2 regions of the Pseudomonas sp. MF6755 genome follow, and region 1 is predicted to be linked to the other one. Evidence: riboswitches for the same ligand, from Rfam matches in the RefSeq annotation. Region 1 holds a riboswitch; the other holds the start of a gene.
The links. Region 1 has a riboswitch for cobalamin ahead of JFT66_RS13860 (TonB-dependent receptor plug domain-containing protein). Riboswitches for the same ligand answer to the same signal wherever they lie in the genome.
Positions count from the first base shown of each region.

Region 2: another riboswitch for cobalamin. It lies ahead of JFT66_RS23740 (CbtB domain-containing protein); the one in region 1 lies ahead of JFT66_RS13860 (TonB-dependent receptor plug domain-containing protein).

Region 1 covers NZ_JAEKDA010000009.1:127,882-132,575, reverse strand. Annotated here, with positions in the region: gene JFT66_RS13875 (GNAT family N-acetyltransferase) at 1-248, opposite strand, end outside; gene JFT66_RS13870 (carbon-nitrogen hydrolase family protein) at 250-999, opposite strand; gene JFT66_RS30030 (hypothetical protein) at 1,145-1,279, shown strand; gene JFT66_RS13865 (3-deoxy-7-phosphoheptulonate synthase) at 1,618-2,715, shown strand; cobalamin riboswitch at 2,780-2,984, shown strand; gene JFT66_RS13860 (TonB-dependent receptor plug domain-containing protein) at 3,076-4,694, shown strand, end outside.
Region 2 covers NZ_JAEKDA010000019.1:67,534-72,227, reverse strand. Annotated here, with positions in the region: gene cobM (precorrin-4 C(11)-methyltransferase) at 171-917, opposite strand; gene JFT66_RS23750 (cobalamin biosynthesis protein) at 988-1,380, opposite strand; gene JFT66_RS23745 (CbtA family protein) at 1,377-2,081, opposite strand; gene JFT66_RS23740 (CbtB domain-containing protein) at 2,093-2,281, opposite strand; cobalamin riboswitch at 2,379-2,592, opposite strand; gene JFT66_RS23735 (hypothetical protein) at 2,738-3,157, opposite strand; cobalamin riboswitch at 3,354-3,553, shown strand; gene cobW (cobalamin biosynthesis protein CobW) at 3,647-4,694, shown strand, end outside.

The DNA of each region.
Region 1 (4,694 bases):
CGGCAGTGTTCCAGCATGTGCAACTCACGAATATACAAGGCCTTTTCGTCGCGACTCAGACTGACAAACCCCATTACGCCATCATCGTTGCACACCAGCCAGTTCTCGCGACCCGCCCAGGCGGTGTCGAAGCCGTCGTTGGACCACAGCAAACCGTACTGCAGGTAGTAGCGGTTCATGGCTTGATAGGTGAGGCTTCGGGCAAACGGCAGGTCCTGGTCCGTCGCCTGGCGCAGGTGAAACGCCATGTTAGACAGCGACCACTTGGCCAGCCCACAGCCCATCCTCGCGACGGGCGATCACCAACGCGTCGCCGACCCCGGGTGCAGCGGCAAGCAAGTTGCCATCCCCGGTCCAGATCGCACTGCGCCCTGCACAGGCCCAGCCTCCCGAAGGGCCACCATGATTAGCCATCAGTACCAGCATGCCATGCTCGGCTGCATAGCCTTGAAGCAGCGCGCTGTCCGCCGCGTAGCCACCCTCACTCACCAGCACGCCGGCCGCATACGCCGTGGCACCCGCTTCAGCCGCACGCCGTGGGTGGCTGGCGTGGGAAAAGTCCGCGCACACCGCCAGCGCAATGCGCTCATCTCCCCACGCCAGGATCTCGCCGCCCTGCCCGGCTACAAATGCCAGCTCTTCGCCAGAGTGCAGATGCTGCTTGGTGTAGACGCCCACTGAACCGTCCGCTCCCAGCACCAGCGCGCCAATCAGCACGCCCGCGTGTGGCGCCAGCCGTACCGGCATGCCCACCACTGCCGTCAATCGCAGCTCCCGCGCCATCTCACGCAGCGGAACCAACACCGCGCTCTCGGGGGTAATAGCCAAGTCCGCCGCCAGGAAGGGTTCATAGCCCGTCAACGACAATTCCGGAAAGACCAACCATTGCACACCCTGCTCTGCCGCGGCCCGCATCATGGCAAGGTGCCGCTGGATATTGGCCGCTACGTCGCCGGGGATGGAAATGGTTTGCGCGGCAGCAAGGGTCAAGGCAGTCATGGTCGCGTCCTGGCAATCATTGTTTAAGTGTCATCAGCATATCGGCACACACCCATAGCCGTAAGTCCCCCCACACGATAGAAATTACTGATTGAATCCACCGGTACGCCTCTAGTAAGCTCCCCCCATCATTTGGAGAGCCACCATGTTGCAACTCACCCACACTCAGGTTTGCCCTGCTGCCAGCGCCTTGCGCTCGGTGTCGGCCACCCGTGTGAACGGTTCGAGCGCACTGGCCGGCTTTTATTTTGGGTATTGGTTTAGCCACTGGCGCGCCTGATACCTGAAATCGGCGCCCACTACTCAAGGGGTCGCCTACCAGAGAAATCTAAACCCCCGGTCGGCTCCCCGACCGGGGGTTTTGTTTTTTCAGCCTCTAATAATTTGTTTGCTCAAGACCACTTAAAGGAATCAAGCCATGAACTACGCCACCTATTACCGCTACGACACTTGCACTGCATGGCGATTTAGCCAGCTCCGTTCGGGACAGCCTGCCGCCTCCGACCGGTCACCCCGTGGTGGCAAGCCAACACACGTAGCCGATACGGCCAATTGTCGAACACCCCAGTAGGCCAAGCGCGCGGGAATCGCCCGCCGCTTGCCCAGGAAGCCTTGAATATGAACTCCTCCGTCGCCGCTTTGCCCCGCTCTGCCATGAAAAGCGCCCTGTCTTGCGCCAATGAAGCCCTGACCCAGCGCCTGCCCAGCTCCCTTGAACTCAAGCACCAACTGCCCCTCAGCCCGTTCCTCAATGAACAGATCCACGCCCACCGCCAAGCGGTGCGCGCCATCCTCAATGGTGAAGATTCACGCCTGCTGGTGATAGTGGGCCCGTGCTCGATACACGATCCGGAATCGGCCATGGAATACGCACGCAACCTGAAGAAGCTGGCGCTTGAAGTCAGCGACCAGATGCTGCTGGTGATCCGCGCCTACGTAGAAAAACCCCGCACCACCATCGGTTGGAAAGGCCTGGCCTACGATCCGCACCTGGACGGCAGCGATGACATGGCCGCCGGCCTGACCCTGTCCCGCGAGCTGATGCGTGAAATGCTGCGCCTGGGCTTGCCGATCGCCACCGAGCTGCTGCAACCCATGGCTGCCGGCTACTTCGATGACCTGCTCAGTTGGGTCGCGATTGGCGCGCGCACCACTGAATCGCAGATCCACCGCGAAATGGCCAGCGGCCTGGGCATGCCTGTGGGCTTCAAGAATGGTACCGACGGCGGCGTCGCGATTGCCTGTGATGCGATGCGGTCCGCCTTCCACCCGCACCGCCATTTCGGCGTCGACAGCCAAGGCCACCCGGCGATCATCCAGACCCCAGGCAACCCCGACACTCATCTGGTACTGCGCGGTGGTCATCGCGGGCCGAACTACGATGCGCAGAGCGTGGCCCAGGTGAAGCAGGATCTGGCCAAGTCCAAAGTGGCGGCGCGAATCATGGTCGATTGCAGCCATGCCAACAGCGGCAAAGACCCGCTGCGCCAGCCGGCGGTATTCAACGACGTGCTGGAGCAGCGCTTGCAGGGTGATACGTCGCTGATCGGCATGATGCTTGAAAGCCACCTTTTCGAAGGCTGCCAGCCGTTGAGCCCTTCGATGAAGTACGGCGTGTCGGTCACCGATGGCTGCCTGGGCTGGAACGGTACCGAGCAGTTGTTGCGCGATGCGGCCGAGCGATTGCGGGACCACCGCAAACCGACTGACGGATAAAGATCAAAAAATATGGGAGGGGCAGCAGGAATGGGAAAGTTGACGAACGGTCGTGCGAATGTTCAGATGCCCTCCTGTTTCAGGTGCCCCCTGCCGCCGTGCTTGGGGTGAAACGGGAAACCGGTACGCTCGCTCGAGCAAGTCCGGTGCTGCCCCCGCAACGGTATATGCGTGATCCCTTCGATACACCACTGTGGCCATCGCGCCATGGGAAGGTGGAGGTATCCAGACGCATGAGCCCGGAGACCGGCCTGGAATTTCTGTTTGGCAAACTCCTGCGGTGGGCGGGCATGGGCCGGTATTGGCGTGTGCTCGATGCCTTCTCCTGCGTGCTTCTGCGAAGATACTTTCGAGAAGACTATGATTCGACGTTCATTCACTCCCTTGATCGGCTACCTGTTCAGCCCGTTGCTGCTGGCTGACGACAACGCCCTGATACTCAACCCGCAAATCGTCTCGGCGCCATCGGTGGAGTCCACCACCGTCGCAGCCATGGCCCAATACGGCAGTAAAGTCGAGGTGGTCAGCCGCGAACAGATCGAGCGGGCCGGACCTGCCGCCGACGTATCCCGGGTGATGCAGATGTTCATTCCCGGGCTGTACGTAGCGCCGAAGAACGGCCCGTTCGACTACGGTACCTATTCCCTGCTCGGCGGGCGCAACGATGACACCCTGATTCTGCTCGACGGCGTGCGCCTGAACAATCGCCTGTACGGCGGCCTGTACCTCGACACCCTGCCGGCCAACGCTATCGAACGCATCGAAGTACTCAAGGGTGGCCAGAGCCTGCTGTTCGGCACCCAGGCAGTCTCGGGGGTGATCAATATCGTCACCCGCAGCCCACAAACGCGTACGGCTTCCGGCGAAGTGAACCTTGGGGTCGATACCTTCGGTGGCACCACCGGCGACGCGCGGGTCGAGAAAATCTTCAACAACGGTTGGGGCGACCTGGGCTTATTGGCCTACGTCAGCCGCAATGCGTCCGAGGGCTACCAACCGTTTCGCAACCGCGATATGAAAAACGTCACGGACAAACGACGCTCCTACGAAGTCACCACCTTCGGCACCAAGGCCATTCAATCCATTGGCGACGATTCGCGCCTGGAACTGTTCTACCAATACGCCGATGCCAATCTGGATTTCGCCCGCCCGGTGGCTTCCCACAAGACCACCAACGACCGCGTTCAGCAGATCGCCACGGCGACCTTCGAGCAGAACATCAACGAACGCCTGAGCTATTTCGTCAAGGGCCATATCAACGATTGGGACACCCGTTATACCCGCATCAACAACCTCGAAGGCGGTGGTACGAAGGTCATCAACCATAACGACTACTGGGGTTTTACCGACTGGGGCGTGCAAGCCGAGGGCAAGGCCGAGTTGCCGGGAGGGCATGTGTTGATCGTCGGCAGCGATAACCAATGGTTCAAGGGCCAGGACGATGTGCTGGTAATCGACGACAACAAAGCCCAGGCCCACGCGCTGTACACCCAACTGCGCCCACAGATCGACGCCATGCCCGACTGGCATCCCAGCATTGGCGTGCGCCACGAGGCCATGAGCGGCGGTGACAGTGCCACCGTCGGCATGCTCACCTCGCTCTACGACCTCAACGATAACTGGGCAGTACGCGGCCAATACGGCACGGCTTACAAGCTGCCCAACGCCGAGCAGCTATTCGTCAATGAAGATGACGAAAAGGGCAACCGCAACCTCAAGCCGGAAAAAAGCCGCAACGCCGAACTGGGTATCGACTACAAGGGCCTGCTTGCCGGGCGCGATTTCAACGCCAGCGTGACCCTGTTCAAGCGCAAGATCACCGACCTGATCACCCTGGACGGTGTGCAGTGGGTCAATGGCCAGGGCCAGATCCAGATGCGCGGTTTCGAGGCCGACGCCAAGCTGGCGCTCAACAACCAATGGAGCGTGCAGGCGGACATGACCCGCAACCTTACCGAGTCGCGTGCCGGAGTCACCAT
Region 2 (4,694 bases), on a different contig from region 1:
GATCAAAAGCCAGATCAAGATCAAGAGCGGCTCGCTTCGCATCGTAGTTATCGTTGTCAGCTACGAAGTTGTGTAGATACCCATGCTCATCGGGGGCAAGGCCCCTCCCACATTTTTCTGTATTTATTAATAAAAATCAGTGTGTTGATTTTACTTTGTGAAGTAAAAAATCAAGGCCGATAAAGGTGTGCATGCCCGGCCCGATACAGCGACGACTCACTGAAACTGTCACTGGCCAGCACCCGGCCCACCAAAATCAACGCAGTACGCCGGAACCCCTTGGCTGCGACCTTGCCGGCAATATCCGCCAGGGTGCCGACGGCCCAGTCCTGATCCGGCCATGTAGCCCGGTGCACCACGGCTATCGGGCAATCGGCGCCATAATGCGGCAGCAGCTCGGCGACGATCTTCTCCAAGTGGTTGACACCCAGGTGAATCGCCATGGTCGTGCCGTGGCGAGCCAGGCTGTCGAAGTCTTCACCGGCCGGCATGCTGGTTTTATCGGCATAGCGGGTCAGGATCACGCTCTGGGCAATGTCCGGCAGGGTCAGTTCGGTTTCCAGCAGCGCCGCACAGGCCGCCACTGCCGTGACCCCGGGAATGATCTGGAAGGGGATGCCCAGCTCACGCAAGTGGCGGATCTGCTCGCCTATAGCCCCATACAGGCTTGGGTCGCCGGAGTGCACGCGTGCCACATCCTCGCCGTTTGCGTGGGCAGTTTTGATCAGGTCGATGATCTGCTCCAGGTGCAGCTCGGCGCTGTTGACCACCTGTTGCGCCCGATGGCCTTCCAGCACCGCCGCAGGTACCAGCGAGCCGGCATAGATGATCACCGGGCAACTGCGGATCAGCCGCTGGCCCTTGACGGTAATCAGTTCCGGGTCGCCGGGGCCTGCGCCGATGAAGTAGACGGTCATGGAGGATTCCTGTTGAAAAACGGGCGAGCATGAAGATTGCTCATGATCGAGAACGGCAATTATCGGGTTTTTAACCGGTACAGGCTAATGCAAAGGCGGCCTGGGCGGTTTTCTTGCGGGTGATCAGCAGGCGGGCAGGGCCGTGGGCGAGTTGCTCGGCCAAGGCCAGGGCGGCGCTTTCGGCGATGCCGTAACAGCCAGTATGGGCAAAAGCCAGGGCTGACTTGTGGCTCAGGCGGTGTTCATAACCGGCCAACTGTTGCGCACTGAAACACTGGAGTGGCAAGTCCAGCAACTGGGCCAGGGCCAGCAACCCGGGTTCATCCTGTTTGCGATCAATGCTCGCCAGCGCCGTAATGCGTTGGCGCTCGATGCCGCCTTCGGCTAGCGCACTGTCAAACAGGCCCAGCAGGGTGTGAACATCACAACCCCGCTGGCAACCCAGGCCGACTACCAGGGTCATGCCGAGTATTGATCATCGCGGTTGCGGCGGAACAGCCAGGCGCTGATCAGGCCCAGGGCCAGCCAGAACGCCACGTTGGTCAACTGCGAGGCGATCTTGAACTGCGCTTCGAGAGCCTCCGGGGCCAACATCGAATGCACTTGTGGCTGTGGCGCACCGATGATATGAGGCACGGCAAGGATCGCCACGCCCAGCACTTTCAACAGCCAATTGCGCCCGAACACGATCAGCGCGATACCCGCAGCGGTGGAAGCTGCGGTGCCGATCCACCAGGTCTGGCGCAGCGCAAGGTCAGCCGCTGCAGTGCCCGGTAATTCCGGTGGCAGGCCCAGGGTGGGTGCCAGCACAAAGGTCGCGTAACCCGCCAGGCCCCAAAGCAAACCCTGGGCGGTGCGGGTCGGTGCGCGCAAGGTGTACAGGCCGGCCAGCATCAGCGCAAACCCGACCGCCACTACCAGGTTGCCACCGGTAGTCGACAGCACGCGCTGCCAGCCATCTTCCGGCTCCCAAGCTTCGGCGTCGTGGGTGTGGGCAGCGGCCCCTGCGGCATGTTCATGGGTGACTTCGGCGACAGCCGGAGCCTTTTCATAGGTCTCCGCCTGCAAAATCAACGGCGCGACCCACAAGCTTTGCAGCAGGGTCAGCAGCAGGGCGGCCAACAAGCCGGTGAACCCTGCGGTTCGGGCGATACGCTTGATCATGTCGGCAAGTCTCAGTGGCACGGGAACGCGGCGCTGTGGCGGGTATCGTGGGCCGCGTTGTGCACGGCCTCGATATGCGAGAAGCCGGCGAAATACACAAGGCACGCGCCCAGGATCGACGCACCGATAGCGGCAGTCAGGCGTTGGCTCAAGGTGGCGGTGCTGCTGGCGGAGTGCGAAGTGCTGCTGATGATCGACATGGCGCGTCCCTTTCGAGTGTCAGGGTGAAACGAGCGCATGAAAACCCCGCGAGCCAGGCACGCAGGGTTCTGAACAGCGCCCGCCCACCGCGGGTTTGTTATCTGATTTTTTCGGGCCGGTCTCCGGGCTTGCGAGGGGCGGCTCTTGAAAGAGTCCAGCCTGATAAGCATCTCCTTCCCATGCACAGCACAGTGGATTTGACGCTTCGCTCGCTTACCGTTGCGGGGGCAGCACCGGAGTTGCCATAGGTCTATGGCGCACCGATTTCCCGTTTCACCCTGTGAAGGGCACCCGAAACAAGATGTGTAGGAGAGCATGAGCGGGAGTTATGCGTCAATGAGGGTTGTATGGCATTCAGGGTTTGGCCCTTCCCCGTGGATGGAAAGGGCACTGTTGAGTTCAGTCATACCCCTAGAGGCAGCCGGCTATCGTTCGCTGCACCGGCCTTCAAGGTTTTACTCGGCAAAAGCGACTGTCGAACGGCGTCCGGCGGCCACATTCTCTGCATCATCGAGGGTAAATGTGCCGTTGAGCGGGAACATGGTGCTCCCGCCAATCAAGTCGAGTTCCTTGAACACGTCTTTGCGCTTCAAAGTCTCCGCCGCGATCTCGCTCTGGCGTGCTGTTGGCGGTGTGCCTCGCAGCGGCACTCCGTCAGCTGTCCTCTTGAGCGAATCGCGGGTGATGGTTTCGGAGTCGAACCTGGGGTCATGCAAGGCGTCCATATTGTCGATGATTTCTTGCAAGAGCTCCTCGCGAGTCAGCAGGTCGACGGGCCGTTCGCTGGTGGTGGTCTGCGGATTTTCTCGCTGGGTGATAGCGTGCGTTTCGGCAGGCGGTGCTGTATTGATGTGTGGCGAGACTGTGAGTGCCATTGTTGACTCCATAGAATGTTGGGTGAACCACGCATCAATGGCCTTGATGACGTGGCAGAGAGTTGTGGTTTGCGCTGCGCAAATGATTCCTTGAACCGACAAGTAATTTGTTTCAAGTTGATTGGGCCTCGCGTCGTGCAGGTGAGCGCTTCTGTGGCGTGCGAACGATCAATATTGACCGGTTCTCCCGCACTGCGTAGCCTTGCACCCTCGAGGTTCTTCGGCCCAGGTCGAAGCTAAGAAGGGAACGCGGTTCAAGCCGCGGCTGCCCCCGCAACTGTGAAGGGTTCAGTTGACTGCCACGCCACTGCCGAGACGGCGGGAAGGCGCAGTCAGCGTTGGTCGCAAGACCTGCACGCCCCAAGCCAGGAGACCTGCCTCGTCACCGATTTTCCAATTCAACCGGGCGGGGTGATCCGGTGACGAAATCCGCTGCTGCGCGATGCCGCAGGGCCTGTCGTCCCGTATGCCCGCCCCAAAGGGCATCCGATGAAAACACTGGCCAAACTTCCCGTCACCATCGTTACCGGCTTCCTGGGCTCGGGCAAAACCACGTTGCTGCGCCATATGCTCGACAACGCCCAGGGCCGTCGGATTGCGGTGATCGTCAACGAGTTCGGCGAGCTGGGCATTGACGGTGAAATCCTCAAGCAGTGCTCCATCGGTTGCACCGAAGAAGAAGCCAACGGCCGCGTGTACGAACTGGCCAACGGTTGCCTGTGCTGCACCGTGCAGGAGGAATTCTTCCCGGTGATGCGCGAACTGGTTGCCCGTCGCGGTGACCTTGACCATATCCTCATCGAAACCTCGGGCCTGGCCCTGCCAAAGCCACTGGTACAAGCCTTCCAGTGGCCGGAAATCCGCAGCGCCTGCACAGTCGATGCGGTGATCACCGTGGTCGACAGCCCGGCCGTGGCCGCTGGTACGTTCGCCGCGTTTCCGGATCAGGTCGATGCCCAGCGCAAACTCGACCCGAACCTGGACCACGAGTCGCCGTTGCACGAACTGTTCGCCGATCAACTGGCCAGCGCCGACCTGGTGATCCTCAACAAAGCCGACCTGATCAGTGCCGAAGACCTGGCCCGCGTGCGCCTGGAAGTCGCCGAAGAGCTGCCGCCGGCGGTGAAGGTCATCGAAGCCAGCAGCGGTCGCCTGCCCCTGGACGTGCTGATTGGCCTGGGCGCCGGGTCTGAGGAACACATTGATGCACGCCACAGCCATCACGATCACCATCACGAGGGTGAGGACGACCACGATCATGATGCCTTCGATTCCATCTCCATCAACCTGCCCCAAGCCGACGAAGCCGTACTGCTCGAGGCCTTGACGCAATTGGTTGTCCAGCACGGCATTCTGCGTATCAAAGGCTTCGCCGCGATCCCGAACAAGCCGATGCGCCTGCTGATCCAGGGCGTGGGCACGCGCTTCGACAAGCACTTCGACCGTGCCTGGGGCGCCGATGAAGCGCGGACCACGCGCCTGGTGCTGATCGGCCAGGAACTGGATGCCGCTGGCCTTGAAGCGCAATTGCGCGCCG